DNA from 3 places in the Streptomyces sp. NPDC046716 genome. Region 1 is predicted to be linked to each of the others. Evidence: riboswitches for the same ligand, from Rfam matches in the RefSeq annotation. Region 1 holds a riboswitch; each other region holds the start of a gene.
The links. A riboswitch is a leader RNA that binds a small molecule or an ion and turns the genes downstream of it on or off. The one in region 1 is predicted to bind thiamine pyrophosphate.
Positions count from the first base shown of each region.

Region 2: another riboswitch for thiamine pyrophosphate. It lies ahead of thiC (phosphomethylpyrimidine synthase ThiC); the one in region 1 lies ahead of ABZ930_RS19275 (thiamine ABC transporter substrate-binding protein).
Region 3: another riboswitch for thiamine pyrophosphate. It lies ahead of thiO (glycine oxidase ThiO); the one in region 1 lies ahead of ABZ930_RS19275 (thiamine ABC transporter substrate-binding protein).

Region 1 covers NZ_JBEYYU010000023.1:109,230-118,926, forward strand. The annotation lists gene pyrH (UMP kinase) at 1-318, shown strand, start outside; gene frr (ribosome recycling factor) at 498-1,055, shown strand; gene ABZ930_RS19260 (phosphatidate cytidylyltransferase) at 1,088-2,290, shown strand; gene ABZ930_RS19265 (hypothetical protein) at 2,339-2,542, opposite strand; gene rlmN (23S rRNA (adenine(2503)-C(2))-methyltransferase RlmN) at 2,682-3,788, shown strand; TPP riboswitch at 3,832-3,950, shown strand; gene ABZ930_RS19275 (thiamine ABC transporter substrate-binding protein) at 4,049-5,116, shown strand; gene ABZ930_RS19280 (iron ABC transporter permease) at 5,158-6,771, shown strand; gene ABZ930_RS19285 (ABC transporter ATP-binding protein) at 6,771-7,844, shown strand; gene ABZ930_RS19290 (LAETG motif-containing sortase-dependent surface protein) at 7,973-8,653, opposite strand; gene ABZ930_RS19295 (LOG family protein) at 8,792-9,697, opposite strand, start outside.
Region 2 covers NZ_JBEYYU010000003.1:84,595-94,291, forward strand. The annotation lists gene hisC (histidinol-phosphate transaminase) at 1-567, opposite strand, end outside; gene ABZ930_RS03280 (LacI family DNA-binding transcriptional regulator) at 945-2,060, shown strand; gene ABZ930_RS03285 (metallophosphoesterase family protein) at 2,288-3,376, shown strand; gene ABZ930_RS03290 (hypothetical protein) at 3,560-4,441, shown strand; gene ABZ930_RS03295 (hypothetical protein) at 4,529-5,851, opposite strand; gene thiC (phosphomethylpyrimidine synthase ThiC) at 6,051-7,844, opposite strand; TPP riboswitch at 7,837-7,993, opposite strand; gene ABZ930_RS03305 (YibE/F family protein) at 8,065-9,420, shown strand; gene ABZ930_RS03310 (SsgA family sporulation/cell division regulator) at 9,486-9,697, opposite strand, start outside.
Region 3 covers NZ_JBEYYU010000020.1:33,542-43,238, forward strand. The annotation lists gene pknB (Stk1 family PASTA domain-containing Ser/Thr kinase) at 1-1,790, opposite strand, end outside; gene ABZ930_RS17160 (thiazole synthase) at 1,880-2,674, opposite strand; gene thiS (sulfur carrier protein ThiS) at 2,682-2,882, opposite strand; gene thiO (glycine oxidase ThiO) at 2,879-4,102, opposite strand; TPP riboswitch at 4,100-4,213, opposite strand; gene ABZ930_RS17175 (hypothetical protein) at 4,266-4,640, shown strand; gene ABZ930_RS17180 (FAD-dependent oxidoreductase) at 4,727-5,956, shown strand; gene ABZ930_RS17185 (Rv2175c family DNA-binding protein) at 6,039-6,404, shown strand; gene thiE (thiamine phosphate synthase) at 6,486-7,133, shown strand; gene metF (methylenetetrahydrofolate reductase [NAD(P)H]) at 7,220-8,140, shown strand; gene ABZ930_RS17200 (hypothetical protein) at 8,186-9,061, shown strand; gene ABZ930_RS17205 (NAD(P)/FAD-dependent oxidoreductase) at 9,093-9,697, opposite strand, start outside.

The DNA.
Region 1 (9,697 bases):
TTCTCCACCGACACCACCGCCGCGCAGCGCGCCCTGGAGATCGACGCCGAGGCGCTGCTCATGGGCAAGAACGGTGTCGACGGTGTCTACGACTCCGACCCGAAGACCAACCCCGGGGCCGTGAAGTTCGACGCGCTCGGCTACGGCGAAGTCATCACGCGCGACCTGAAGGTCGCCGACATGACCGCCATCACCCTGTGCCGCGACAACAAGCTGCCGATCCTCGTCTTCGAGCTCCTCACGTCGGGCAATATCGCGCGCGCCGTCAAGGGTGAGAAGATCGGGACGCTGGTGGGCGAGCAGGGCACCCGCGCCTGACCCTCAGGTCCGTGGCACCCCGCGGGGGATGGACAATGTCCTGCCGGTCGGACACCGTGCAAGGACACCGCAGGACACCGCAGGAAGCCGCGCGGGCACACCGCGCGGGAGCAACAGACGCGACGCAGCCGGCCGCCCCGTGCACGCCGGGCCTCACTCAAGACACGCAGGAGCAAGTGGTGATCGAAGAGACCCTCCTCGAGGCCGAGGAAAAGATGGAGAAGGCCGTCGTGGTCGCCAAGGAGGACTTCGCCGCGATCCGCACCGGTCGTGCGCACCCGGCGATGTTCAACAAGATCGTGGCCGACTACTACGGCGCGCTGACGCCGATCAACCAGCTGGCTTCCTTCTCGGTGCCGGAGCCGCGGATGGCCGTCGTGACCCCGTTCGACAAGAGCGCGCTGCGCAACATCGAGCAGGCGATCCGCGACTCGGACCTGGGCGTCAACCCGAGCAACGACGGCAACATCATTCGTGTGACGTTCCCGGAGCTCACCGAGGAGCGCCGCCGCGACTACATCAAGGTCGCCAAGAGCAAGGCGGAGGACAGCAAGGTGTCCATCCGTTCCGTCCGTCGCAAGGCGAAGGAAGCCATCGACAAGGCGATCAAGGACGGCGACATCGGCGAGGACGAGGGCCGTCGCGGCGAGAAGGAGCTGGACGACACCACCGCCAAGTACGTCGCCCAGGTGGACGAGCTGCTCAAGCACAAGGAAGCCGAGCTGCTCGAAGTCTGAGGCAGCGCGGAACATCGAGGTTCGAGGAATCCGTGAACGACTCTTCCTGGGGGGCGCCGCAGACCGGGCCCGGGTACTGGGGGCCCGCTGATCAGGACCGGGCCCCGGCAGGTCCCGCGTACGGTCAGGGCCCCTCGTACGACCAGGGACGCGCTCCGGCGGGTCCCGCGTACGAACGGCACGCGGTTGAGGAGACTCGGCCCATGCCCATCGTGCCCGATATGCCCGACGTGCCCACCGGTGGCGGTGACAACCAGGACGACCGGGGGGCTGCTCGGCTGAGCGGTCCCCTGTTCCGCGACGAGGCCGCACCGCAGACCGAGCGGCCGGCGCCGCCGTCGTCGCAGACCCCGCAGGAGCCCATGACCGGCGCAGCACCGCAGCCCCAGCCCGAGCCGCAGCCCCAGCCTCGGCAGAAGAAGAGCGCGGGGCGGGATCTCGGCGCGGCCATAGGGGTCGGCGTCGGACTCGGTGCCGTGATCATCGCGTCGCTGTTCATCGTCAAGGCGGTGTTCGTCGGCGTGATAGCGGTCGCCGTCGTGGTGGGCCTGTGGGAGCTGACCTCGCGGCTCGACGAGCGCAAGGGCATCAAGGCGCCGCTCGTGCCGCTGGCCGTCGGCGGCGCGGCGATGGTCGTCGCCGGGTACGTCCGCGGGCCCGAGGGCGCGTGGGTGGCGATGGCGCTGACCGCGCTCGCCGTCCTGGTGTGGCGGATGACCGAGCCGCCCGAGGGCTATCTGAAGGACGTGACGGCCGGAGTCTTCGCCGCCTTCTACGTCCCCTTCCTCGCGACGTTCGTGGCGATGATGCTCACCGCGGACGACGGTGCCTGGCGGGTCCTGACCTTCCTGATCCTGACGGTGGTCAGCGACACCGGCGCGTACGCGATCGGCTGGCGCTTCGGCAAGCACAAGCTGGCGCCGCGCATCAGCCCCGGAAAGACCCGCGAGGGGCTCTTCGGCGCGGTGCTGTTCGCGATGGTGGCGGGCGTGCTGTGCATGCAGTTCCTGATCGACGACGGGACCTGGTGGCAGGGCCTGGTGATCGGCGCCTGCGTCGCGGCCAGCGCCACCCTGGGCGATCTCGGCGAGTCCATGATCAAGCGGGACCTCGGCATCAAGGACATGGGAACCCTGCTCCCGGGCCACGGCGGCATCATGGACCGCCTGGACTCCCTGCTGCCGACCGCTCCTGTGGTGTGGCTGCTGCTGGTGCTGTTCGTCGGATCGGCCTGAGCCGAGCGAACCGACTGAAGGGGCGGGCGCCTGCGGGGCGCCCGCCCCTTATTCCTGCGCGGGTACGGACTCGGTCGCTCTCAGATGACGGAGCCACACCACCCGCTGATTGATCAGCAGCAACACCCAGACCAGTACCTGGCCCGAAGCGATCACGATCTGCCCGGCCCGGGCACCGTCGACGATCCTTGACGCCAGAAGGGCCACGGACACGACGAGCATCGGCCAGTACAGCCAGGGGGCCCACCGCACGATGCGTACCGCACGAGGTGGGAGAACTCCGGTCGACGCTGCTCTGCTGCGGTCTGCCACTCCGCCTCCCTACCCCGGATCGACCGCGATGCGAGCTGATCCCGGGCCACCCCCGATTGTCTGCGACACTGGTACAGCCATGCCTAAGCCCGGAGAACTCACCTTTGTCGCCCCCCGCGGAGCCAAGAAGCCGCCGCGGCACCTTGCCGATATGACTCCTGCGGAGCGGAAGGAGGCTGTCGCCGCCGTCGGCGAGAAGCCGTTCCGTGCCAAGCAGCTGTCGACGCACTACTTCGCGCGGTACGCGCACGACCCCGAGCAGTGGACCGACATCCCCGCCGCGTCGCGCGAGAAGCTGCGCGAGGCGCTGCTGCCCGAGCTGATGTCCGTCGTGCGGCACCTCTCGACCGACCAGGACACCACGCGCAAGACCCTGTGGCGGCTGTTCGACGGGACGCTCGTCGAGTCGGTCCTCATGCGGTATCCGGACCGGGTGACGATGTGCATCTCGTCGCAGGCCGGGTGCGGGATGAACTGCCCGTTCTGCGCCACCGGGCAGGCCGGTCTCGACCGGAACCTGTCGACCGGTGAGATCGTGCACCAGATCGTGGACGGGATGCGGGCTCTCCGGGACGGGGAGATCCCCGGCGGTCCCGCCCGGCTGTCCAACATCGTGTTCATGGGGATGGGGGAGCCGCTCGCCAACTACAAGCGGGTCGTCCAGTCCATCCGTGCGCTCACCGACCCCGAGCCGGACGGCCTCGGGCTGAGCCAGCGCGGCATCACCGTGTCGACCGTGGGTCTCGTGCCCGCCATCCACCGGTTCGCCGACGAGGGCTTCAAGTGCCGGCTCGCCATCTCGCTGCACGCGCCGGACGACGAGCTGCGCGACACCCTCGTACCGGTCAACACCCGGTGGAAGGTGCGGGAGGTGCTCGACGCCGGATGGGAGTACGCCGCCAAGTCCGGGCGCCGGCTCTCCATCGAGTACGCGCTCATCCGGGACATCAACGACCAGGCGTGGCGCGGTGACCGGCTCGGCCGGCTGCTCCGGGGCAAGCCGGTGCACGTCAATCTCATTCCGCTGAACCCGACGCCCGGGTCGAAGTGGACGGCGTCGCGGCCCGAGGACGAGAAGGCGTTCGTCGAGGCGATCGCCGCTCACGGTGTGCCCGTGACCGTGCGCGACACCCGTGGTCAGGAGATCGACGGGGCGTGTGGTCAGCTCGCGGCGACCGAGCGGTAGCCTGGCAGCCGTACGACGTACGTACACTCGTACAGACATCTTCATATTCCGACAGGGGAGCGCCACAGCGCTGAGAGTGCGGTAGCCAGACACATGGTGGGCCGCAGACCCTCTGAACCTTGCCCAGGTCATTCTGGGTAGGAAGTTCGGTCACCACTCAAGCTGTTGCGCCCTGCCCTGAGGCCGTCGAGGCCCCGGGGCAGGGCCGCGTCTCTTCCTGGACACCCCCAGGAGGAAAACAAGTGAGCAAGAAGACACGCATGGCCGTGGCCGTGTCGGTGGGGCTCGGTCTGGTCACGCTGTCCGCGTGCGGGTCGTCCTCGGACGGCGCGGGCTCCGGCGGCGACTCCAAGACCGTCACGCTCGTCAGCCACGACTCGTGGGTCGTCTCCAAGAGCGTCCTCGCCGACTTCGAGAAGACGTCCGGGTACCAGGTCAAGGTCCTCAAGGACGGCGACGCCGGAGAGGCCGTCAACAAGGCCATCCTGTCCAAGGGCAACCCGCAGGGCGACGTCTTCTTCGGCGTCGACAACACCCTGCTCTCCCGCGCCCTCGACAACGGCGTCTTCGCCTCCTACAAGGCGAAGGGCCTCGACCAGGTGGAGAGCCGCTACCAGCTCGACGCCGGCAAGAACCGGGTCACGCCGATCGACACCGGCGACATCTGCGTCAACTACGACAAGAAGTACTTCGAGCGCCACCACATGACCCCGCCGGCGTCCTTCGCCGACCTGGCCGAGCCCGCGTACAAGGACCTCCTCGTCACCGAGAACGCGTCCACCTCCTCGCCCGGCCTCGGCTTCCTGCTCGGGACGGCCGCGAGCTACGGCGACGACGGCTGGCAGGCGTACTGGAAGAAGCTCAAGGCCAACGGCGTGAAGGTCGTCGACGGCTGGGAGCAGGCGTACAACGAGGAGTTCAGCGGGAGCGCCGGCGGCAAGAAGGCGGGCGGGGAGCGGCCGCTCGTCGTGTCGTACGCGTCGTCGCCGCCGGCCGAGGCGATCTACTCCGACCCGCAGCCGAAGACCTCGCCGGTCGGCGTGGCGAAGGGGACCTGCTTCCGGCAGATCGAGTTCGCCGGGCTGCTCGACGGCGCGAAGAACGAGAAGGGCGGGCAGGCGCTCGTCGACTTCCTGATCTCCAAGAAGTTCCAGGAGGACATGCCGCTCAACATGTTCGTCGACCCGGTGACGAAGAACGCCACCGCGCCCGCCGAGTACACCAAGTACGCGGTCCCGGTCGACGACCCCGAGACGATGGCGCCGGACAAGATCGCGGACCACCGCGACGACTGGGTCAAGTCGTGGACCTCGCTCGTACTGAAGTAGGCGCGAAGGCGCCCTCGGGGAGCGCGGCGCGGCTCGGCCTGATGGTCCTGCCCGTCGTGTTCTTCGGGGTCTTCTTCGCCTATCCCGTCGTCGCGATCGTCCAGCGCGGGCTGCACGTCGGCGGCGGCTGGCAGTTCGGGCGGATCACCGAGGTGCTCGGGCAGTCCGACATCCGGCACGTGCTGTGGTTCACCGTGTGGCAGGCGCTCGCGTCGACCGCGCTCACGCTGCTGGTCGCGCTGCCCGGCGCCTATGTCTTCGCGCGCCTGGACTTCCCCGGCAAGCAGGTGCTGCGGGCGGTCGTGACCGTGCCGTTCGTGCTGCCGACCGTGGTCGTCGGCACCGCCTTCCTCGCCCTCCTCGGACAGGGCGGGCTGCTCGACGAGCTGTGGGGGGTGCGGCTCGACACCACGGTGTGGGCGATCCTGCTCGCGCACGTCTTCTTCAACTACGCGGTCGTCGTACGGACCGTGGGCGGCCTGTGGGCGCAGCTCGACCCGCGCCAGGAGGAGGCCGCGCGGATGCTCGGCGCCTCGCGCCTCGCCGCCTGGCGGAAGGTGACGCTGCCCGCGCTCGGGCCCGCCGTCGCGGCCGCCGCGCTGATGGTGTTCCTGTTCACCTTCACCTCGTTCGGCGTCGTGCAGATCCTGGGCGGGCCCGGGTTCTCGACGCTGGAGGTCGAGATCTACCGGCAGACCGCGCAGATCTTCGACCTGCCGACCGCCGCCGTGCTCACCCTCGTGCAGTTCGCCGCCGTCGGGCTGATCCTCGCCGTGCACGCCTGGACCGTGCGGCGCAGGGAGAGCGCCCTGCGGCTCGTCGACGCCGCGCAGACCGCCCGGCGGCCGCGCGGCACCGGGCAGTGGGCTCTGCTGGGCGGGGTGCTGGCGAGCGTCGCGCTGCTGGTCCTGCTGCCGCTGGGCGTGCTGGTGCTGCGCTCGTTCGACACGGCGGACGGTTTCGGCTTCGGCTACTACCGGGCGCTGTCGTCGTCCGACAGCGGGACCTTCCTCGTACCGCCGATCGACGCCATCGGGAACTCGCTGGAGTACGCGGTCGCCGCCACCGCCATCGCGCTGCTGATCGGCGGCCTCGCCGCGGCTGCGCTGACCCGCAGGTCCGGGCGTCTCGTGCGCGGGTTCGACGCCCTGCTGATGCTGCCGCTGGGCGTGTCGGCGGTGACCGTCGGGTTCGGGTTCCTCATCACCCTCGACAAGCCGCCGCTGGACCTGCGGGCCTCCTGGATCCTGGTGCCGCTGGCCCAGGCCCTCGTGGGCGTGCCCTTCGTCGTACGGACCATGCTGCCGGTGCTGCGCGCCGTCGACGGGCGGCTGCGGGAGGCCGCCGCCGTGCTCGGGGCCTCACCGCTGCGGGCCTGGCGGGAGGTCGACCTGCCGATGGTGCGGCGGGCGCTGCTGGTCGCCGCGGGCTTCGCCTTCGCCGTCTCGCTCGGCGAGTTCGGGGCGACCGTGTTCATCGCCCGGCCGGACAACCCGACCCTGCCCGTCGCCGTGGCCCGCCTCCTCGGACGGGCCGGGGACCTCAACTACGGCCAGGCGATGGCCCTCTCGACGATCCTGATGCTCGTCTGCGCCGTCTGCCTGCTGCTGCTCGAACGCATCCGGCCTGCCAAGGCCACGACCGGGGAGTTCTGATGCCGCCTCTGCTGGAATCGTCGCCTCTGCTGGAACCGTCGCCTCTGCTGGAACTGGACGACGCCACCGTGCGGTTCGGCGGGCGCGCCGTGCTCGACGCGGTCGGCCTGGAGGTCGCCGAGCACGAGATCGTGAGCGTGCTCGGGCCGAGCGGCAGCGGCAAGTCGACGCTGCTGCGCGCCGTCGCGGGGCTTCAGGACCTCGACGCCGGGCGGGTGCTGCTCGGCGGGCGAGACCAGCGCGGGGTGCCCGCGCACAAGCGGGGCGTGGGTCTGATGTTCCAGGACCACCAGCTGTTCCCGCAGCGCGACGTCGGCGGCAATGTCGCCTTCGGGCTGCGCATGCACGGCGCGGCGAAGGACGAACAGGCCGATCGGGTCAGGGAATTGCTCGCCCTCGTCGGGCTGCCCGGCGCCGAGCGGCGGGCCGTCGCCGCGCTCTCCGGGGGTGAGCAGCAGCGCGTCGCCCTGGCCAGGGCGCTGGCGCCGCGGCCCCGGCTGCTGATGCTGGACGAACCGCTCGGGCAGCTCGACCGGTCGCTGCGGGAGCGGCTTGTGGTCGAACTCCGGGAGCTGTTCGGCGAGCTGGGGACCACCGTCCTCGCCGTCACCCACGACCAGGGGGAGGCGTTCGCGCTGGCCGACCGGGTCGTGGTGATGCGGGACGGGCGGATCGCCCAGTCCGGTACGCCCCTCGAGGTGTGGCAGCGGCCCGCCGACGAGTTCGTGGCGCGCTTCCTCGGCTTCGACAACGTCGGGGAGGCGACCGTCTCCGGCGAGGTCGCCGACACGCCCTGGGGCAAGATGCCGGTGCCCGCCGGCACGGCGCAGGGCGCCGGGCACCTCCTCGTACGGCCGGCCGGAGTGCTTCTGGTGCCCGCCGACGAGGCGCAGGTGACGTGCACCGTCGCCGCCCGCACCTTCCGGGGTACGCATGTCGCGCTGCACCTGCACCCCGTGGACGCTTCCGCGCCCCGGCTCGAGGCGGCGTGCGCGCTGCGGGACGCGCCCGAGGTCGGGGACGAGGTGGGCGTCGCCTTCGACGCGCGGGAGATCGTGGCGCTGGGCGGTTGACCGCCCCGCGCACACAAGGGCCGTACGCATACAAGGGCCGTACGCACGGAAGCCGCACACGCAAAAGCGGCCGCACGGGGCGCCGGCGATGGTGCTTGCCGGTGCCGCGTACGGCCGCGAGAGCTGGATCAGGCCTTCGCGCCACGCTTGCGCAGGGCGAACACCACACCGCCGCCGGCGACGACGAGCGCCGCCGCGATGCCCGCGAACAGGCCGGTGTTGGAGTCGGCTCCGGTCTCCGCCAGGTTCGAGTCACCCGCCGGGGAGGCCGAGTTGGCGGGGGCCGGGGCCGCCGCCGTGGTGGACGCCGGAGCGCTCGGCTTGGCCGACTCCGACGCGGGCGGGGTGCTGCTCGGCGCCGGCGTGGTCGGCGTCTTGCTCGGGGCCGGCGTCTCGGGGGCGCACGACTCGTCGGGCGTGGTGACGCCGCCCTTGATGTCCTCGTCGACGTTGTACTTGTCCGTCTTGACGTGGATGCGGTAGGTCGCCTTCGGCGCCCAGTTCTCTTCGAACGTGATGGTGGCGCCCTCACGGGTGCCCTTCACGACCTGCGAACCGATCTCCTTCTCCGAGCCGTTCGACTGGAGGAAGACGGTGACGGTCGCCGGGGTGCCCGAGCTGTCCTTGTCGGTGACGGTGATGACACCCTTGTCGCCGGTGCAGCTCGCCGCAGCGGTGAACTCGGAGATGTTGCACGCCGAAGCGGTGCCCGCGGCACCGACGGCCAGCACGGTCGCGGCGCAGGCGACACCGGCGATACGTCCGGCACGGCCGGATATACGGGAGGAAAGGGAGGGGGGTACGGACACTGTTGTCCTTCACGGGATCTTGTGGAGATGAGGGGGTGCTGTGCGACTGCACTCGGCTCTCGTCACGGGACCCCCACGGTCACCTCACGTTTACAAGTGCACGTGACGCAACGTCAATGCACAAACTGGGCACAGCAGTCAGTCTTGACCTGCCCTTGACCCGGCGATCCGTTTCAATGCCTCGCCGGCTTCCTCCACCGTGTCGACGAGCGCGATCCGTGACTCCATGGAGCGGCCCCGCGCGAGCGCCTTGAGCAGCGGCCACGCGGGCAGTTCCTCCGTCCAGTGCGCGCGGTCGACCAGGACCATCGGCGTGGGCTCGCCCCGCGATTCGTAGTAGTTCGGGGTGACGTTGTCGAAGATCTCCTGGACGGTGCCGGCCGCGCCCGGAAGGAAGATCACCCCGGCGTTGGAGCGGGCGAGGAGCCCGTCCTCCCGGGTGGCGTTGGCGAAATACTTGGCGAGGTGGGAGGCGAACGGGTTGGGCGGCTCGTGGCCGTAGAACCAGGTGGGGATGCCGACCGAGGAGCCGCCGTCCGGCCAGCGGGTGCGGACCTCGAAGGCCGCCCTGGCCCACTCCGTGACCGACGGGGTGAACGATGGTGATTTCGCTACGAGTTGGAGCGCATCGGTGAGCATCGCGTCGTCGAACGGGGCCGCGTAGGCGCCCAGGTTCGCCGCCTCCATCGCGCCCGGGCCGCCCCCGGTCGCCACGGTGAGCCCGGCGCGGGCGAGCGTCCGGCCGAGCCGGGCGGCGCCCTCGTACGCCTCCGTGCCGCGTGCCATCGCGTGCCCGCCCATGACGCCCACCACCCGGTCCCCGGTGAGGAGTTCGTCGAGCGCGTCGGAGACCGAGTCGTCGTGGACGGCGCGCAGCATCGAGGCGAAGACGTCGCCGTCGGCCTTGGTGCGCTGGAACCAGCCGTAGGCGCGGGCGTCGGGAGTCGCCTCGTACCCGCCGTCCGAGTCCAGCCCCTCGAAGAGCTCGCCGGGCGCGTACACATGGCCGCGGTACGGGTCGAAGGGCAGGCCGGGAACGGGCGG
Region 2 (9,697 bases), on a different contig from region 1:
GAGCACGACCAGGACGTCGGAGGGGACCCGGTCGAGGAACCGCTCCAGCTCGGCACGGCGGACCACGGTGCCGGTGGGGTTGTTGGGATTGCAGACGAAGATGAGGCGGGTGCGGTCGGTGATGGCGTCGGCCATCGCGTCGAGGTCGTGCACCTCGTCGCCGGTCAGCGGCACCCGCACCGACGTCGCGCCGCTGATCTGCGTGATGATCGGGTACGCCTCGAAGGACCGCCAGGCGTAGATGACCTCGTCGCCCGGACCGCTGGTCGCCTGGAGCAGCTGCTGGGCGACGCCGACCGAGCCGGTGCCGGTGGCCAGGTGCGTCACCGGCACGCCGAACCGGTCCGCCAGCTCGTTCATCAGGCCCGTGCAGGCCATGTCCGGGTAGCGGTTGAACGCCCCGGCCGCGGCGATCGCCCGCTCCATGACGCCGGGGAGCGGCGGATAGGGGTTCTCGTTGGAGGAGAGCTTGTACGCCACCGGGCCCCCGGCGGCCGCGGGCTTGCCCGGCTTGTAGGCGGGGATGCCCGCCAGCTCCGCGCGCAGCTTCGGGTTGGTCTCGCTCACCGCAGTCCTCCTTGTGGCCACCGTTCCAATACTGCTCACCTTAAGAGGATTCGGCGGCGGCCCCAATGGGGCCGCCTCATCGCGGCTCGCACCGACCGGTGCGGCGTACGGAGAGGGGGGAGCGCTCCATGCCCTGGCGCGCGCCCCTGGCTCGCGCCGTGGCGCGCATCACCCGTGAAGGTGAGTTGAGACCTGTTCGCAACATCGTCGACTTGGCAGGCTCATGCGTGCCGACAAGTGACGTACTAGTGTGATGGCCATCAACTCCCCTACATTCCAAGGTCATTGACGGGTCATCACCTTGCAGAAACGTGCCTGTCAACCCCGGCATATGCGCCCCCGCCATGCAGCCGCATGAGCCCTACTATCGGCTCGCCATGACAGCAGCAGGGAAGCACCAGGTGAGCCGGGCGGAGACGACGACCCGCAGAGGCACCCGGCCAGGCAGAGCGGGCATCAGAGATGTCGCCGCCGCCGCGGGGGTCTCGATCACTACTGTCTCCGATGCACTCAACGGCAAGGGCCGGCTCCCCGACGCCACCCGACGCCACGTCCGCGAGGTCGCCGACCGGTTGGGCTACCGCCCCTCCGCGGCGGCCCGAACGCTCCGTACCGGCAAGTCGGGCCTCATCGGCCTGACCGTGACGACCTACGGGGATGAACCTTTCACCTTCACCGAATTCGCGTACTTCGCGGAGATGGCCAGAGCCGCCACCTCGGCGGCGCTCGCCCGCGGGTACGCCCTTGTCATCCTGCCCGCCACCTCCCGTCACGACGTGTGGTCGAACGTCGCCCTCGACGGCACCGTCGTCATCGACCCCTCCGACCACGACCCGGTCGTCAGCGAGCTGGTCCGCCAGGGCCTGCCCGTCGTCTCGGACGGACGCCCCGGGGGCACCCTGCCGGTGACCGCCTGGGTCGACAACGACCACGAGGCCGCCGTACTCGGCATCCTCGACCACCTCGCCGAGGCCGGCGCCCGCCGCATCGGCCTGCTCACGGGCACCACCACCGACACGTACACCCACCTCTCCACCTCCGCGTACCTGCGCTGGTGCGAGCGGATCGGGCAGGAGCCGGTCTACGAGTCGTACCCCGCGCACGATCCGTGTGCGGGCGCCGTCGCCGCCGACCGGCTGCTCGCCCGGCCGGACCGCCCCGACGCGGTGTACGGCCTCTTCGACCCCAACGGCACGGACCTGCTCGCCGCGGCCCGCCGCTACGGCCTGCGCGTCCCCGAGGACCTGCTGCTCGTCTGTTGCAGCGAGTCGAATGTGTATGCGAACACCGAGCCGCCCATCACCACCCTGTCGCTCAAACCGCGGCGCATCGGCACGGCCGTCGTCCAACTGCTCATCGACGCCATCGAGGGCCTCGAATCCGATCAACCGGTCGAGCAGGTGATACCGACGGAACTGATCGTGCGGACGTCCTCGATGCGCCGCCCGTCCCGCACCACGGTCAGTCCACCGCGCTCCCCGAAGCAGGGCTGACCGCCCGGCAGCCGCCCCGCGATCGCGGGGCGGCCCGAAATCCAGCGAGGAAAAGTCCGCACCAATTCGGGAGAAATGAGGGGCGAACAGCCCCCCGTCACCGATTCACCACCCCTGGTGCATCACACAGTGCGAGCCGCATTCCTATGATGGGCGCACGACACCGCGGGCCGCTGCGACCAGGCAGTCCGATCCGGTGCACAGGCGGCGCAATGGTGGAGGGGTCGATGACTCAGGGGGCCGGTCAGGGACCCGCAGCGCGCACAGAGACGCTGCGTGATTTCCGCGTTCCCGCGTACGTGCATGACGTACCGGCGAATGTGATGACGACCGAGCCCGCCCCCGGAGCGGAGAATCCCGACGCGTATCCGGACGGCTACACGCCGACGGAGCGCGATCTGCCGGTCATCAGCAGGACCGATCCGGCCCCGGCCGAGACCCCGGAGCCGGCCCCGGTCCCCGCCCCCGCGGCGGGCGAAGGGCCCGGCCCGCTGTTCGTCGTCGGCGACGTCCACGGCTACCTCGACGAGCTGATCGCCGCCCTCCAGGAGAAGGGCCTGATCGACGCGGAGGGCAACTGGGCGGCGGGCACCGCGCGCCTGTGGTTCCTCGGCGACTTCACCGACCGCGGGCCCGACGGGATCGGCGTCATCGACCTGGTGATGCGGCTCTCGGCGGAGGCCGCGGCGGCGGGCGGCTACTGCAAGGCGCTCATGGGCAACCACGAGCTGCTGCTCCTCGGCGCCAAGCGATTCGGCGACACCCCCGTCAATTCGGGGGCCGGCACCGCCACCTTCCAGGCCGCCTGGCTCCTCAACGGCGGACAGAAGTCCGACATGGACCGGCTCCAGGACGTCCATCTGCAGTGGATGTCCCGACTCGACGCAATCGAGATCGAGGACGACCACCTGCTGATGCACTCCGACACGACGTCGTACCTCGACTACGGCGATTCGATCGAGGCCGTCAACGACACCATCCGCGAGACGCTCACGCGCAACGACGCGGACGAGTGCTGGGACCTGTTCCGCAAGTTCACCAAGCGGTTCGCCTTCCGCGACGAGGAATCGGGTCCCGGCGCCGTGCGCGAGCTGCTCGGCGCCTTCGGCGGCAGCCGCGTGGTGCACGGCCACAGCCCGATTCCGTACCTCCTGGGTCAGGTCGGCGCCGAGTCGGGCGCCGACGACACCGAGGAGAAGACCCGCCCGGCCGTCGAAGGACCGCACGTGTACGCGGGCGGTCTCGCCATCGCCATGGACGGCGGTGTGACCATGGCCGGAAAACTCCTGGTCCAGCAACTGCCGATGGATATCTGAGAGTTGATCGGGCAGGCGCGGTAAACGGAGGATTCCTCTGGCCGCAAGGCCAATTTCCGGAAACCCCCTGTCACCGCCCGCCGTAGCAGCTCTACCATCGGCTTATCCGTAGCAGGCTCCCCTCCGTTTCTGCCCGACGGCTCGTACCCATGCGGGCCACCAAGCCCTACGGAGCATCGGGGGATGCACATGAACAGCGCTCCGCATTTGCTGAACGAGGACCGCCCCGAGTTCGAGCGGATCCTCGATGAGGCGCTGCGTACCGCACCGAACCGGCCTGATCTCGCCGCAGTGGGCCAGCGGCTCAACCCCGAGCAGCTGCGCACCATGGCGCTCAACGCGGCAGCGTTGATCAGTGCCGCCGCAGCGACCGAGTACCAGCACTACATATCGGTCCGTGAGGATCTGCGTACCTCCCCGCGGCCCCAACCGCTCGACGAAGGAGGCACCTCCGGCACGACCTCGGAAACCGGCGGCGGCAACCCCCTGGGCTTCGCCGCCACCGTGAGTGAAGTCGCGGAGACGACAGGGCCCGGCATCGCCGCGGTCGCCGTCGTCCTCTTCCCGGTGCTCGCCGGGACGGCCGCCGCGATCTTTCTGCTGGTCGGCTACATCCTGAAGATGCTCAACCCGCCACCGGACTTCGCCGGCACCCTGCTCACGGCCGGCTGGGTCTTCGGCGCGCTCACCGCGGCGGGGATCCTCGTCGCGGCGGTGTGCCTGCTGCTGGCCGCTCTGCGCAACGGGGCGACCTCGCTCCAGGCCGGAGCGCACGGCGCGGCGAACGAAGTGGTGGCGCGGGCCAGGGAAACCTGGGCCAAGGCGCTGCTGGAGCGGGGCATCCTGCCGTTCCTGCGGGAGGCTCTCGCCGAGCCGCCCGCGGGCGGTGACCCGCTCGGCGCCGGCCGGGCCGGCGCCACGGGCCGGATGCCCCAGCTCGGCTACAACAGGCCGGGGTTCAGCAGCCCGGACGGTGGCGGCACCGCCACCGGACAGCGCGCAGGCTTCTCCAGTCCGGACTTCTCGAGCCCGGACTTCGGCGGCCCCGAGCACCGGCCGGACTGACCGTCCGGCGGGAGCTCGAAGGCCGTGACCTCGGCTCGGGGCGATGTGCACGAAGCCCCGAGCCGCAGTCGTGCGCGCGGGTGGGGCTCAGTCGGCGGTCGGCGCGGCCGCCACGGACACGCTCTCCGACGTGGCCGACTGGAAACTGTCGCTTTCGGCGAAGACGGCGCGGTAGTAGCCCGCCTCGCTCCGGTCGACATCAGCGGCGAACTCGTTGCCGTTGCCTGCCCAGATAGCCTCGTCCGTGGCCACGGTCGTCCACGTGGTGCCGTCGGGCGAGTACTGGATGTCGACGAGGATCGTGGCCGGAGTCCAGCCGTCCGGGAAGTCGATGAGCCCCTCGGTGTGCACCTTTCCGGAGGCGTCGCGCTGAGCGCTGAAGGCCGTGAACTTCGCGGCCCTGTGCACCTTCAGAGCGGTGCTCGTGCCCTTCGACGCCTGGAGGAACGGGTCGTCGTCGGTGTCCAGAGCCAGCTGGAAGTAGCCGCCCTGCCAGGGCGTGTAGTCCATGGTGAACGTGCCGTCCGCGGCGGTCGTGAACTGGCCCACGACGTCCGTCTGGGAGGTGTCGGGCCCGAAGAGGACGCCACCGGCCTGTCCCGCCAGCGGCACCCAGCCGTCCGCGGTCTTCTGCTCGACCTTGCCGTGCAGCGTGACGGACCGGCCGTAGTCGATGTCGGTCTCACCGACCGACGCCGTGATGCGCGTCGGAATCTGGTCCACGCCGATCTGCACCGGCTCGGACTCTCCGTAGAGCACGTAGGGGGTGCCACCGCCCGAACGGAAGACGGCCTGGATCGGCGCGGCTCCGTCCAGGCGCACGGACGCGCTGAAGCGACCACGGTCGTCGGTGGACACGGTGGCCTCGGTCCAGTAGTCGACATCGATGTCGACCTGGCGAGCCGCCAGCGGCTTCACCTCGCGGGTGGGCCACCGGCCGTAGAGCGTCCCGTTCACCGTCACGTCACGATGGTCGTGGTCGATCGAGCCGCGATCGGTGCTCAGCCCGCCGAACCGCGCGACCACGTAGTACGCGAGGTCCCCGGCGGACTGCTTGCGCACATGGTCGCCGTCGGCGTCGGTGACGTCCACGTCGATGCGGTAGCTGCCCAGCTCGGGCAGTTTCAGCGGCTTCTTCGTGCGCCATACGCCGTCCTGGCGCGAGCCGGAGGAGAGCCGGAAGTCCTTGGTCCTGACTTCGGCGACCTCGGTCTGCGTCGTGTACGAGATCAGGTGAGCCGTGATCTTCTCGACGTCGGCTCCGGACCGAGCGCTGATCTGCAAGATGCCCAGGTCGTCCGAGACGCTCCCCGCGTAACGGACCTCCAGCTGGTCGTCGGCGTGCGCAGCCGTCACCCCGCCGAGGCCCAGCGCGGCGGCCGCTCCCGCCACCGTCACCCATCTGCCCATTCTTCTCAGCAACACCTGTGATCCCCACCCCTGTTGATCGAGTCGGACAGCCGTCCCCGACAGGACGGCCGCGGCGGGAATCTTTATACAGGCCGTCACTCCCGGGTGCACCGGCCTTTTGACGCCGGCGGGGGCGCGGCACGGAGTGGGCCCGCAGGTCCTTGATCGAGCCCACTCCGTGATCGCCCGGCGCCCTGTCTCAGTCGGCGATCGGCAGGTACACGCGGTTGCCCGCCTGCGCGAACTCCTTCGACTTCTGCTCCATGCCCGCCTCGATCTCGGACTTGTCCGCAAAGGCCGTGCCGTGCTCGCGCCGGATGTCCTGCGAGATCTTCATCGAGCAGAATTTCGGGCCACACATCGAGCAGAAGTGCGCGGTCTTCGCGGGCTCGGCCGGCAGCGTCTCGTCGTGGAACTCGCGTGCCGTGTCCGGGTCGAGAGCCAGGTTGAACTGGTCCTCCCAGCGGAACTCGAAGCGGGCGTCGGACAGCGCGTCGTCCCACTCCTGCGCGCCCGGGTGGCCCTTGGCGAGGTCCGCCGCGTGCGCCGCGATCTTGTAGGTGATGACGCCGGTCTTCACGTCGTCCCGGTTCGGCAGGCCCAGGTGCTCCTTGGGCGTGACGTAGCAGAGCATCGCCGTGCCCCACCAGGCGATCATCGCGGCGCCGATCCCGGACGTGATGTGGTCGTACGCCGGGGCGACGTCGGTGGTCAGCGGGCCGAGCGTGTAGAACGGCGCCTCCTCGCAGATCTCCTGCTGGAGGTCGATGTTCTCCTTGATCTTGTGCATCGGGACGTGCCCGGGGCCCTCGATCATCGTCTGCACGTTGTGCCGCTTCGCGATCGTGTTCAGCTCACCGAGGGTGCGCAGCTCCGCGAACTGGGCCTCGTCGTTGGCGTCCGCGATGGAGCCGGGGCGCAGGCCGTCGCCGAGCGAGTACGTGACGTCGTACGCCGCGAGGATCTCGCACAGCTCCTCGAAGTGCTCGTAGAGGAAGCTCTCCCTGTGGTGCGCGAGACACCAGGCGGCCATGATCGAGCCGCCGCGCGAGACGATGCCGGTCTTGCGGTTGGCGGTCAGCGGGACGTACGGGAGGCGGACTCCGGCGTGGACCGTCATGTAGTCCACGCCCTGCTCGGCCTGCTCGATCACCGTGTCCTTGTAGATGTCCCAGGTCAGTTCCTCGGCCCGGCCGTCGACCTTCTCGAGGGCCTGGTAGAGCGGCACGGTGCCGATCGGGACGGGGGAGTTGCGCAGCACCCACTCGCGGGTGGTGTGGATGTTGCGGCCGGTGGAGAGGTCCATGACGGTGTCGGCGCCCCAGCGGGTCGCCCACGTCATCTTCTCCACCTCCTCCTCGATGGAGGACGTGACCGCGGAGTTGCCGATGTTGGCGTTGACCTTCACCAGGAACCGCTTGCCGATGATCATCGGCTCGATCTCCGGGTGGTTCACGTTGGCGGGCAGCACCGCGCGGCCCGCAGCGATCTCCTCGCGGACGACCTCGGGTGAGACGTTCTCCCGAAGGGCCACGTACTCCATCTCCGGGGTGATCTCACCCCGTCGTGCGTACGCGAGTTGGGTCACCGCCTGGCCGTCGCGGCCGCGGCGCGGCTGGCGCGGGCGGCCGGGGAAGACCGCGTCCAGGTTGCGCAGTCCGCCGCGCGGCGACGTGTGCTTGATGCCGTCGTCCTCGGGGCGGACGGGGCGTCCCGCGTACTCCTCGGTGTCGCCGCGGCCGATGATCCAGTTCTCCCGCAGGGGCGCGAGCCCCCGGCGGACATCGGTGTCGACGGTCGGATCGGTGTACGGGCCGGACGTGTCGTACAGCGTGACCGACTGTCCGTTGGTGAGATGCACCTGACGGACCGGCACATGGAGATCGGGGCGCGAACCCTCGATGTATCCCTTGTGCCAGCCGATGGACTTCCCGGCCTCGTCGGGGTTCTCACCCTGGTCGGAGGCAGGCGTGCGTGCGTCCTTGATGCTCATGAGAGCTACTCCCTACGCCGGCATTACCCGGTAACAGGTTCGGCGGTCGACGCAGCCGTCTTCGTCCTGCCTGTTTCACGTGAAACAGGTCCTGCGACGAAGGTCAGCGCCCTCTCAGCCCGGTGCTCCGAGCTCCCGCGTGTGCAAAGGTGCCTCCACGCTAGCGCCCCTTCGGACGCGTTGAACAGAGGGCCCCTGTCGTTCTTGCGATGATCGGTCGGTGACCACCACCCAGCAGCCGCCTCCCCCGCCCCAACCACCCCATGGACACGGCCCGTCCGAGGGAGGGCACGGCCACTCCCACAGCCACGGCCCGGCCGCCCCGGTCTCCAGGCATCTGCGGAAGGTCATCGCGGCGGTCCTGATCCCGTTCTCCGTCGCGGTGGTGGTGGGCCTCGCGGTGCTGTGGCCCGGCGGCGCACCGCCCCACGAGCGCACCGGAGTCGGCTTCGACCGGCAGACGCAGCAGGCGACGGTGGCCAAGGTCGAGAAGGTCCCCTGCGCGTCCGTGAACGCCTCGGGGGACACCCCGACCGGCGACACCTCCACGGCCGAGGGTTCGTCCGCCCAGCAGCAGGCCGGCGGCACCTGTGAGAACGCGACGATCCGCATCAGCACCGGCAAGGACAAGGGCCGTACGTTCACGGAGGTCGTCCAGCCGGACTCACCGCGGCAGTTGCACGAGGGCCAGAAGGTGATCGTGGCCTACGCGCCGGACGCCCCGGAGAATCTGCAGTACTCGGTCACCGATGTGAACCGCAAGATTCCGATGGTGCTGCTGGCCGGAATCTTCGCCCTGGCCGTGGTGCTGGTCGGCCGCATGCGGGGCGTCATGGCGCTGGTCGCGCTCGCGGTCAGCTTCGGAGTGCTGACGCTGTTCATCCTGCCCGCGATCCTCCAGGGCTCGAATCCCCTGGTGGTGGCGGTCGTCGGGGCCAGCGCCATCATGCTGATCGCGCTCTACATGTGCCACGGGCTGTCGGCGAGAACCTCCGTCGCCGTCCTGGGCACCCTGGTCTCCCTGGTGCTCATCGGCCTGCTGGGCTCGCTGTTCATCGGCTGGGCCGCCCTGACCGGCAACACGGACGACAACACCGGCCTGATCCACGGCCTGTATCCGGACATCGACATGAGCGGTCTGCTGCTCGCGGGCGTCATCATCGGCTCGCTCGGGGTGCTCGACGACGTGACGGTCACCCAGACGTCGGCGGTCTGGGAACTGCACGAGGCCAACCCCTCGATGGGCTGGCGGGGGCTGTACCGGGCGGGCATCCGGATCGGCCGCGACCACATCGCGTCGGTCGTCAACACCCTGGTCCTGGCGTACGCGGGCGCGGCGCTGCCGCTGCTGCTGCTGTTCTCGATCGCGCAGAGCAGCGTGTCGGACGTGGCCAACAGTGAGCTGGTGGCCGAGGAGATCGTCCGCACGCTGGTCGGCTCGATCGGCCTGGTCGCCTCTGTGCCGGTGACGACGGCGCTGGCCGCCCTGGTGGTCTCCGCCGACCGCCCGGGCCCTCAGGCCCCTGCCAGAACCGCTCCTGCACGCGGTGGCAGAGGCCGACGACGCAGGGCGTGAGCGCGGTACTGCTCGGGTGTACCGCACTGCTGAAGCGTTACGTCGAGGGCGTCGGCGCGGGGGAGTCAGCCGGCGCTCTGCTCCTCGGCCAGGATCCGGTCGAGCGCCTCGTCGAGGTCGGCCTCGAAGTCGGCGAGGGCCTGCTCGTGACCGAGCGGCACCAGCTTGTCGGTGCGGTCGAGGAAGGCGATGATCGGCGCGACCCCGGCCCGGAACAGCGCCTGATCGCTGCCGACCTGGAGCCTGATGTGGACCTCACCGGGCAATTCGGCGGTGG
Region 3 (9,697 bases), on a different contig from region 1:
TTGTCGACCTTCATGCCCGTGACGTCCGGGACCTCGACCATGACGGGGCCCTTGGAGATCGTCAGGGTCACGGTGTCGCCCTCGGCGAGCTGCTTGCCCTCGCCGGGCGACTGCTCGGCCACGTCGCCCTTGTCCTCGTCCGAGTTGACCCGCGCCGGGGCGATCTTCGCCTTCAGGCCCGCGTCCGCCAGATCGGCGACCGCGTCCTCCTGGGACTCACCGGTGACGTCGGGGACGTCGACGGGGGCGCCCTTGGAGACGACGAGGGCGACCGCCGTGCCGGAGTTGCGCGTCGAGCCCGCCTTCGGGTCCGAGCTGATCACGGAGCCCTTGGGGATGTCCTCGCTGAACGCCCTGGTGATCATGCCCGGTGTCAGGCCCGCGTCCTTGAGCCCGCTCCTGGCCTTGGCCAGCGGGGTGCCCTCGAGGTCGGGGACCTTCACGGTTCTGGGGCCCTTGGACACCGTCAGGTTCACCGTGCCGTTGTCCCTGATGCGGCTGCCCGGCGCCGGGTCGCTGCCCATGATCGAGCCCCGGTCGTAGGTGTCGCTGAACTTCTCGCCGACCGTGCCGACCTTCAGGCCCGCCGCCTCGACCCGGCGCTCGCCCTCGGCCCGGCTCTGGTTCAGGATCGTGGGGACCTTGGTGAACTGGCCCGAGTTGATGTACCAGACGCCCGTGCCGATCCCCAGGGCCAGCAGCACCGCCGCGATGATCACGAAGAGCCCGCGGCGGGGCCTGCCGCCCGCGCCGCGCGGCGGGGCCGGCGGCATGGGGGGCGGGCTCTGCAGCACGCTCGTGCGGTGGTACTGGTCCTCGTCCCGCGTCGGCAGCGGCAGCTGCACCGAGGTGGCGCCCACCGCGCGCGGGATCACGCTCGTCCGGTCGTCGGCCCCCACGTGCTCCGCGTCGTGGGCCTGCGGCGGCACCGCGTCCAGCTGGGCGTCGGACAGCGTCGCCCGGGCCGTGCGGACCTGGGCGAGGAACGCCACCGCGTCGTAGGGACGGACGCCGGGGGTGCGGGCCGTCGCCGAGGCGACCAGCTCGTCCAGCTCGTAGGACAGACCGGGGACGGAGGCCGACGGCGGCGGCACGTCCTCGTTCAGGTGCTTGTACAGGATCTGTGCCGGGGAGTCCCCCAGGTGCGGCTTGCCGCCGGTGAGCATCTCGTACAGGACGACCCCGCACGCGTACACGTCCACCGAGGGCGTCGCCGTGCCGTGCTCGATCTGCTCGGGCGCCAGATAGGACACCGTGCCGAGGACCGATCCCGTGGTGTTGGTGACCGTGTCCACCGCGCGGACGAGACCGAAGTCCGCGACCTTCACCCGGCCGTCGTCGCCTATCAGCACGTTCTCCGGCTTCATGTCGCGGTGCACGAAACCCGCGCGGTGCGCGGCTCCGAGCGCGGCGAGGACCGGCTCCAGGATGTCGAGGGCCGCGCGCGGCCGCAGCGCCCCGCGGTCCCGCAGGACGTCGCGGAGCGTGCAGCCCGCGATGTACTCCATCGCCAGATAGACGTACTGGCCGTCGGTGCCCTGGTCGTAGACGCCCACCACATTGGGGTGCGAGAGCCGGGCCACCGACTTCGCCTCGCGGATGAACCGCTCGACGAACGTGACGTCGGCCGCCAGCGACGGATGCATCACCTTGATCGCGAGCACGCGGTCGAGGCGGGTGTCCACGGCCCGGTAGACCGTGGCCATCCCGCCGACCGCGATGCGTGCGTCGATGCGGTACCGGGCGTCGAGCACATGCCCGAGCAACGGGTCCTGAAGGGTCGTGTCCACGCAGGGAGTCTACGAGGAGTGACTGACAGGCCGGACCTGTGCGGCAGGACCGGACCCGTACTGCAGCAGAGCTGTGACCGGCGCGGGCGTCAGAAGGCGGGGCGCTCGGGATCGAGGTGCGCGCGCCCCTCCTGGGGCGAGGACGCCTCGGCGAAATGGCGCCGGGGGATCCGCCCCGCGCGGTACGCCAGCCGTCCCGCCTCCACCGCGTGCCGCATCCCGTCGGCCATGAGGACCGGCTCCTGGGCGCGGGTCACCGCGGAGGCGAGCATCACACCGGCGCAGCCCAGTTCCATGGCGAACGCCACATCGGACGCCGTGCCCGCGCCCGCGTCCAGGATCACCGGCACGCGCGCGTGCTCGACGATCAGCTGGAAGTTGTGCGGATTGCGGATGCCGAGCCCGGACCCGATGGGGGAGCCCAGCGGCATGACCGCCGCACAGCCCACGTCCTCCAGCTTGCGGGCCAGCACCGGGTCGTCGTTGGTGTACGGCAGGACCGTGAAACCGTCGTCGACCAGGGTCTCGGCGGCGTCCAGCAGCTCGATGGGATCCGGCAGGAGGGTGCGCTCGTCCGCGATGACCTCCAGCTTGACCAGGTCCGTGCCCAGAGCCTCGCGCGCGAGGCGGGCCGTGAGCACCGCCTCGCCCGCCGTGAAGCAGCCCGCGGTGTTCGGCAGCACCCGGATGCCCAGCTTCTCCAGGACCGACAGGACCGAGCCGTGGACGTCGGCGCTGACGCGCCGCATCGCCACCGTGGTCAGCTCGGTGCCGGAGGCGACCAGGGAGCGTTCGAGGACGTCGAGGCTCGGCGCCCCGCCCGTGCCCATGATCAGGCGCGAGGAGTAGGTGGTGCCGCCGAGGACGAAAGCGTCGTCAGCCATGAATGAGTCAGCCTCCTTGGACGGCGGTGAGGACTTCGACGCGGTCTCCCTCGGAGAGCGCGGTGAGGGGCCAGCGGGTGCGCGGCACGACGGTCTCGTTGAGCGCGGCGGCCACACCGGAGTGCGCCGTGGTGAGCGTGGCCACCAGGGCGCCGAGCGTGACCCCGGCGGCCACGGCGCGCGGCTCGCCGTTCACAGTGACGTTCATGCGGGCTGCTCCAGGGTGGCGGCACTGAACCGCCTCGGGGTGAACGGGCGCGCCTCTTCGGGGAGTTCACCGGTGACCAGGACATGCGCGAGGGCGTCCCCGGTGACCGGCGTGAGCAGCACGCCGTTGCGGTGGTGACCGGTGGCGAGGTGCAGGCCCGGCAGCGCGGTCGGGCCCAGCAGCGGGGCGTTGTCGGGGGAGCCGGGGCGCAGGCCCGCGCGGGTCTCCGTCAGCGGCAGTTCCGTGATGCCGGGGACGAGTTCGTGGGCGTCGCGCAGCAACTCGTAGACGCCGCCCGCGGTGACCGTGGTGTCCCAGCCCAGCTCCTCGGTGGTCGCGCCGACGACCAGTTCGCCGTTGACGCGCGGGACCAGGTAGACGTGGCTGCCGCGGACCACCGCGCGCACGGTGCGGCTCAGGAACGGCGCGTACCGCCGCGGCACCGTCAGGCGCAGCACCTGGCCCTTGACCGGCCGGACGGGCGGCAGCACCTCGTCGGGAACGCCGGCCAGCTGTCCGCTGCGGCTCCCGCCCGCCAGCACGACCTGGCCTGCGTCGAGCTCGGTGCGGTCGGTGAGCGTGACGCCGCACGCCCGGTCCCGGGCGACACGGAGCCGGTCGGCCCACGCACGGTGCAGGATCACGCCGGAGCGCTCGCAGGCCGTCAGCAGGGCGCTCGCGAGCCTTCTCGGGTCGATCTGGTGGTCACCGTCGACCCGCAGGCCCCCGCGCACGCCCGGCGCGAGCATCGGTTCGAGGCGACGGCAGTCGCGGCCCGACAGCCACTCCGAGTCGAGGCCCGACTTCGTTTGCAGCGCGTGCAGTTCACGCAAGTGGGCCCGGTCGTCGGCGTCCAGCGCGACGGCGAGCGTGCCGCACGCGCGGTAGCCGAGATCCTGGCCGGTGGCCTCGGACAGCTCGGCGGCGAACTCCGGATAGCGGGCGGCCGACGCGACGTTCAGGCCGAGCAGCGTCTGCTCGCCGTAGTGCAGTTCGGTGACGGCGGCCAGCATCCCGGCCGCCACCTGGGCGGCCCCGCCGCCCGGTTCGGGGTCCACGACCGCGACGGACAGACCGCGCTGGGCGGCCCGCCACGCGGTGACGAGACCGATGATGCCGCCGCCGACGACCAGGACGTCGGTGGCGGGGGCCTTCTTCGGCGCGCCGGCCCTCGATGGCTGCGCGCTGGAGTCCGGTGCTCCGGACGGCGTACGCGACATGGGCGTCCAGCCCCTCCCTTCGCCGGCATGACCCGGATCAGGTTCGTACGGTCGGAGGCCGCTCCAGCCTCCCTCTCAGCCCACTGCGTACGGGCTCCCGCGAGTGCTTTACGGTGGCCACCCTAGCTCTTCGGCCAGCCCTCCAGTAAGGGAGCCCTCGCCCGTGGCACGCTCGCTCGACGGTCTCTACCTCGCCCCTGTCGCCGATCAGGCCCCGGGCCAGGTCGGGACCCGGACCCGCTTCGCCTACCACGAGGAGGACGGCCGGATCTGGGCCGGCTACGAGGGCGGCGACGTCGTCCGCGGACACCTCGTGGGCACCCGCTCCGGCGACCGGCTCGACTTCCGCTACGTCCAGCTGAAGACCGACGGGTCCACCTCATCGGGGCACTGCCTCTCCGTCGTGTCCGAGCTGCCGGACGGACGGGTGCGGCTCGACGAGAGCTGGCGGTGGGAGTCGCAGGAGGGCCACGGCACCAGCGTCGTCGAGGAGATCGGGCCGGTCGCCCACCGCCCCGCGAACCCTGATGATCACTAAACCCGGTGACACGTGTGCAGGACGTCACGGAGCTCGAGTGGCCCGCTCCGCTGACTGACACAAGATCAGGTGCCTAAGGTGATCCCGTGAGCGAGCAGCGGAACGGGAACACGGTTTCGGCAGGGCGGCGCGTCGTCGTCGTGGGCGCGGGCATGGCCGGAGTGCAGACGGCGGTGGCCCTGCGCGAACAGGGCTTCCCCGGCACGGTCACGCTGATCGGCGCCGAGCCCCACCAGCCCTACGACCGGCCGCCGCTGTCCAAGGCGGTCCTCCTGGGCAAGGCCGAGGGCTCCGCCTTCGACGTCGACTTCGAGGCGCTCGGCGTCACCCTGGAGCTGGGCCGTGAGGTCACCGGCCTGCGCCCCGGCGACCACGAGCTGGACACCGCGCAGGGCCCCGTCCCGTACGACGTGCTGGTCGTCGCCACCGGTGCCGAACCGGTGCGGCTGCCGGGCACCGAGGACGTCCCCGGAGTCCATCTGCTGCGCACCCTCGACGACGCCGAGCGGCTGCGGCCCGTCCTCGCCGAGCAGCACGACGTGGTGGTCGTGGGCGCGGGGTGGATCGGCGCGGAGTTCGCCACCGCCGCGCGCGAGGCCGGCTGCCGGGTCACCGTCGTCGAGGCGGCCGAGCGGCCGCTGGCCGGGGCGCTGCCCGCCGAGATCGCGGCCCCCATGGCCGCCTGGTACGCGGACTCGGGCGCCGAACTGCGCACCCGCGCGCGCGTGGAGCACATCGAACCCGGGGCCGTGGTCCTGGACGACGGCACGCGCCTGCCCGCCGGAGCCGTCGTCATCGGCATCGGCGCCCGCCCCGCCACCCGCTGGCTGGCCGGCTCCGGCATCGCCCTCGGCGACCACCGCGAGGTGCTGGCCGACGAGGGACTGCGCACCTCCGTACCCGACGTGTACGCGGTGGGGGACTGCTCGTCGTTCCCCTCGAGGCGCTACGGAGAGCGACTCCTGGTCCACCACTGGGACAACGCCCTGCAGGGCCCGCGCACCGTGGCGGCGAACATCATCGGGGAGACGCCCGCCGTCTACGACCCGGTGCCGTACTTCTGGTCCGAGCAGTTCGGCCGCTTCGTGCAGTACGCGGGCCACCACGAGAGCGCCGACACGGCCGTGTGGCGCGGCGACCCGGCCGGTGCCGCCTGGTCGGTGTGCTGGCTGCGCGAGGGCGCCCTGGTGGCCGTCCTCGCGGTCGGCAAGCCCCGCGACCTGGCCCAGGGCCGCAAACTCATCGAGGCCGGAACGGTCCTGGACCCCGAGCGGCTGGCCGACCCGGCCCGCCCGCTGAAGTCCGCCGTGGCGTGACCGGCGCCTCCAGCCGTTCCTGAAACACCTGGTCAGACGGTCCCGGCTTCCGACTGTCAGTCCGGGATGGCAGGCTTGTCCCGTGACCGAGATTGACGCAAAGATCGATGCTCTCGTCCCCGAGTGGCTGACCCTCCCCGACATCGCCGAGCAGATGGACCTCGAGGTGACGCGTGTCCGCCAGCTGGTGAAGGAAGGCCAGGTGATCGCCGTACGCCGCGGGGAGAACCGTGCGCTGCACGTGCCGGCCGCCTTCATCGACGGTGACAAGATCGTCAAGGGGCTGGTCGGCCTCCTGACGGTTCTGCGGGACGACGGCTTCTCCGACGAAGAGATGCTGGAGTGGCTCTTCACCGCCGACCCGACCCTGCCGGGCACGCCCGCGCAGGCGCTGAGCGAGAATCGCGGCACGGAGGTGAAGCGCCGCGCCCAGGCGCTCGCCGTCTGACCTGACGACCGTCCGGCGTGCGCGTCCCCCTCGCGGGGGACGCGCACGCCACGACACCGCACCACCCACGGGGGGATCTCCATGACCGACGTCAAGCGCGCCCGGCTCGCCGACGCACGGGTGTACCTGTGCACCGACGCGCGCAAGCGCCAGGGAGACCTCCCGGAATTCCTCGACACCGTGCTGGCGAACGGGGTGGACATCGTCCAGCTGCGCGACAAGGGCATGGAGGCCGGCGAGGAGCTGGAGCACCTCGCCGTGTTCGCCGACGCGGCCCGCCGTCACGGCAGGCTGTTCGCGGTGAACGACCGGGCGGACGTCGCCCACGCGACCCGCTCGGACGTGCTCCACCTGGGCCAGGGCGACCTGCCCGTGCCCGCCGCCCGCGCCGTCCTCGGCGCCGACGTGCTCATCGGCCGCTCCACCCACGCCGACGCGGAGGCCGAGGCGGCCGCCGTCCAGGACGGCGTCGACTACTTCTGCACCGGCCCCTGCTGGCCGACCCCCACCAAGCCGGGCCGCCACGCACCGGGTCTCGACCTCGTGCGCCACACCGCGGGCCTCGGCACCGACCGCCCCTGGTTCGCCATCGGCGGGATCGACCTGGGGAATCTGGACGAGGTGCTGGCGGCCGGCGCCCGCCGCGTCGTGGTCGTGCGGGCCATCACCGAGGCCGACGATCCGGGCGCCGCCGCGGCCGAGTTCGCCAAGCGCCTGCGCTCCGTCTGACCCCTCGCGAGCGGGCCACCGCGGCCGGCTGTCCGCTGGGTGGACGGGGATTAGGGGCTACCGGATTCCCTCAGTAACCTGCCCGTATGGCCCTAGGTACCCCTTCCACCAGGACTGACCGCGCCCGCACCGTGCGCGACATGCTCGCGACCGGCAAGGCGACGTACTCCTTCGAGTTCTCCGCGCCGAAGACCGCAAAAGGCGAGCGCAACCTGTGGAACGCGCTGCGCAGGGTCGAGGCCGTCGCCCCGGACTTCGTCTCCGTGACGTACGGCGCGGGCGGCTCCACGCGCGCGGGCACTGTCAAGGAGACCGAGCAGATCGTCGCGGACACGACGCTCACGCCGGTCGCCCACATCACGGCCGTCGAGCACTCCGTCGCCGAACTGCGCAACATCATCGGGCAGTACGCCGATGCCGGGATCCGGAACATGCTCGCCGTGCGCGGCGACCCGCCCGGCGACCCGATGGGCGACTGGATCTCGCACCCCGAAGGGCTGACGTACGCGGCCGAACTCGTCGAGCTGATCAAGGAGTCCGGCGACTTCTGCGTGGGCGTCGCGGCCTTCCCCGCGATGCACCCGCGCTCCGCCGACTGGGACTCCGACGTGCGGCATTTCGTCGACAAGTGCCGGGCGGGCGCCGACTACGCGATCACCCAGATGTTCTTCTACCCGGAGGAGTATCTGCGGCTGCGCGACAAGGTCGCCGCCGCCGGCTGCGACACCCCGATCATCCCCGAGTGCATGCCCGTGACGAGCGTGCGGATGCTCGAACGCCTGCCGAAGCTGAGCAACGCGGACTTCCCTCCGGCGCTGAAAGAGCGGATCCTCACAGCCAAAGACGATCCGGCCGCTGTACGCTCCATTGGCATCGAGTTCGCTACGGAGTTTTGCGCCAGGCTGCTTGACGAGGGAGTGCCGGGTCTGCACTTCATTACGCTCAACAACTCGACTGCGACGCTGGAAATCTACGAAAACCTGGGCCTGCACGATCCGCGGGCCTGATGGGCCGTACCCACCCGGGGCTGCGGCCGTACGAGAGGGGCGTACATGGGCTGGGCGGTCCTCTATATCGCGTTCGGACTGGTGGCGCTGTGGCTGCTCGGTGAGGTGCTGCTGCAGTACAAGGCGCGGCTGCGCTGGCGGTTGCTGGCCTTCGGCGGCTTCCTCGGGGTGGTCCTCGGCGTCCTGATGCCCTCGGTGATCGTCATCGGGCTCGGCGCCATCGCCTTCGCGATCGGGCAGACCTACGTCACGCTGTCGTTCCGCCGCGGGTTCGCGTCCGGCTGGGCCCTGAAGAAGGGCGACCAGCAGGCCGAGGCCACGGGCGGACGGCGCGGCAGGAGGGAAACGGTCCGGCAGGACCCGACCCTCGAAGTCTCCGATCTGGAGTACGAGCAGGGCGCGCGGGACACGGCGGACGACTTCCCGCCGATGCCGGCGGAGAGCGCGGCCGAGTCGACCTCCGTGTACGCCCCGGAGCCGATGCCCGAGGACACCGGCCAGTACGGCGTCTACAGCGACGCGGCGTACGCCCAGGCGAACCACGGCGCGCAGCAGGACTACGGCTACGACACCGGGTCCTACGGCTACGACCAGCACACCTACGGGTACGACACCGGGCAGCAGCCTTACGCGGCCCCGTACTCCGACCCGTACATCGGGGCGCAGAGCTACCCCGAGCAGCCCCAGTACGGCGACCCGTACGCCACCGGCCAGCAGCAGTACGGCGACCCGTACGCGACGGGCGGCGGCTACGGCGGGGAGACCCCGCCCGGCGGTGTCTGGGTGCCGCAGCAGCGTGGGGGCGACGAGTACGGCGGCGAACTGCCGCCCGAGCAGCCCTATCCCACGTACCCGCAGCACGACCCGAACACCGGGTACGACACCGGGTACCAGCAGGAGCAGCAGCAGTACCGCTACTGAGCGGGCCTGCGACGGCGATCCGCGGCCCGGCTCACTGCGAGCCGCGGAACTCCGGCCCCTCCACGACCAGTCCGGCCACCAGGGCCCCGGACATGCCCGCGTGCGGCAGCCCGCCGCCCGGGTGCGACCAGCCCCCGACGGCGAGGAGCCCCGGCAGCGGGGTGCTGTTGGCCGGGTGGAGCAGCCCGCCCCGCGCCGCCGCCAGCGCCGGCGCGGGCACGGCGCCGCCGTCCGCGCCGGTCGCCTCCGCGATGTCGCGCGGCGTGCGGATCTCGTGCCACAGCAGGCGCTCGCGCAGCCCGGGCACCGCGCGCCCGGCCGCGTCGAGGACCGACTCGACCTCGGCGTCCGACACCTCCGCGCCGGACGGCACCGTCACGGTGAGGGTCACCGCCTCGTGCTCCTCGTCCGGCACCTGGGCGGCGTCGCCCGGGCGCAGCACCGTGACCGTGGGCCTGTCCGGCCGCGCGGCGGCGTCGAACAGCCAGGCCGTCTCGGCGGCCCGGTCCGTCCCGTGCACCACCGTGCGGTGCGGGGTGCCCTCGGGACGCGGCCCGCGCAGCGCCAGATGAGCCGTCAGCCTGCTGGGCACGGCGGCCTCGGCCCGGGCCGGGACCGCGCCGCGCACGGACCGCC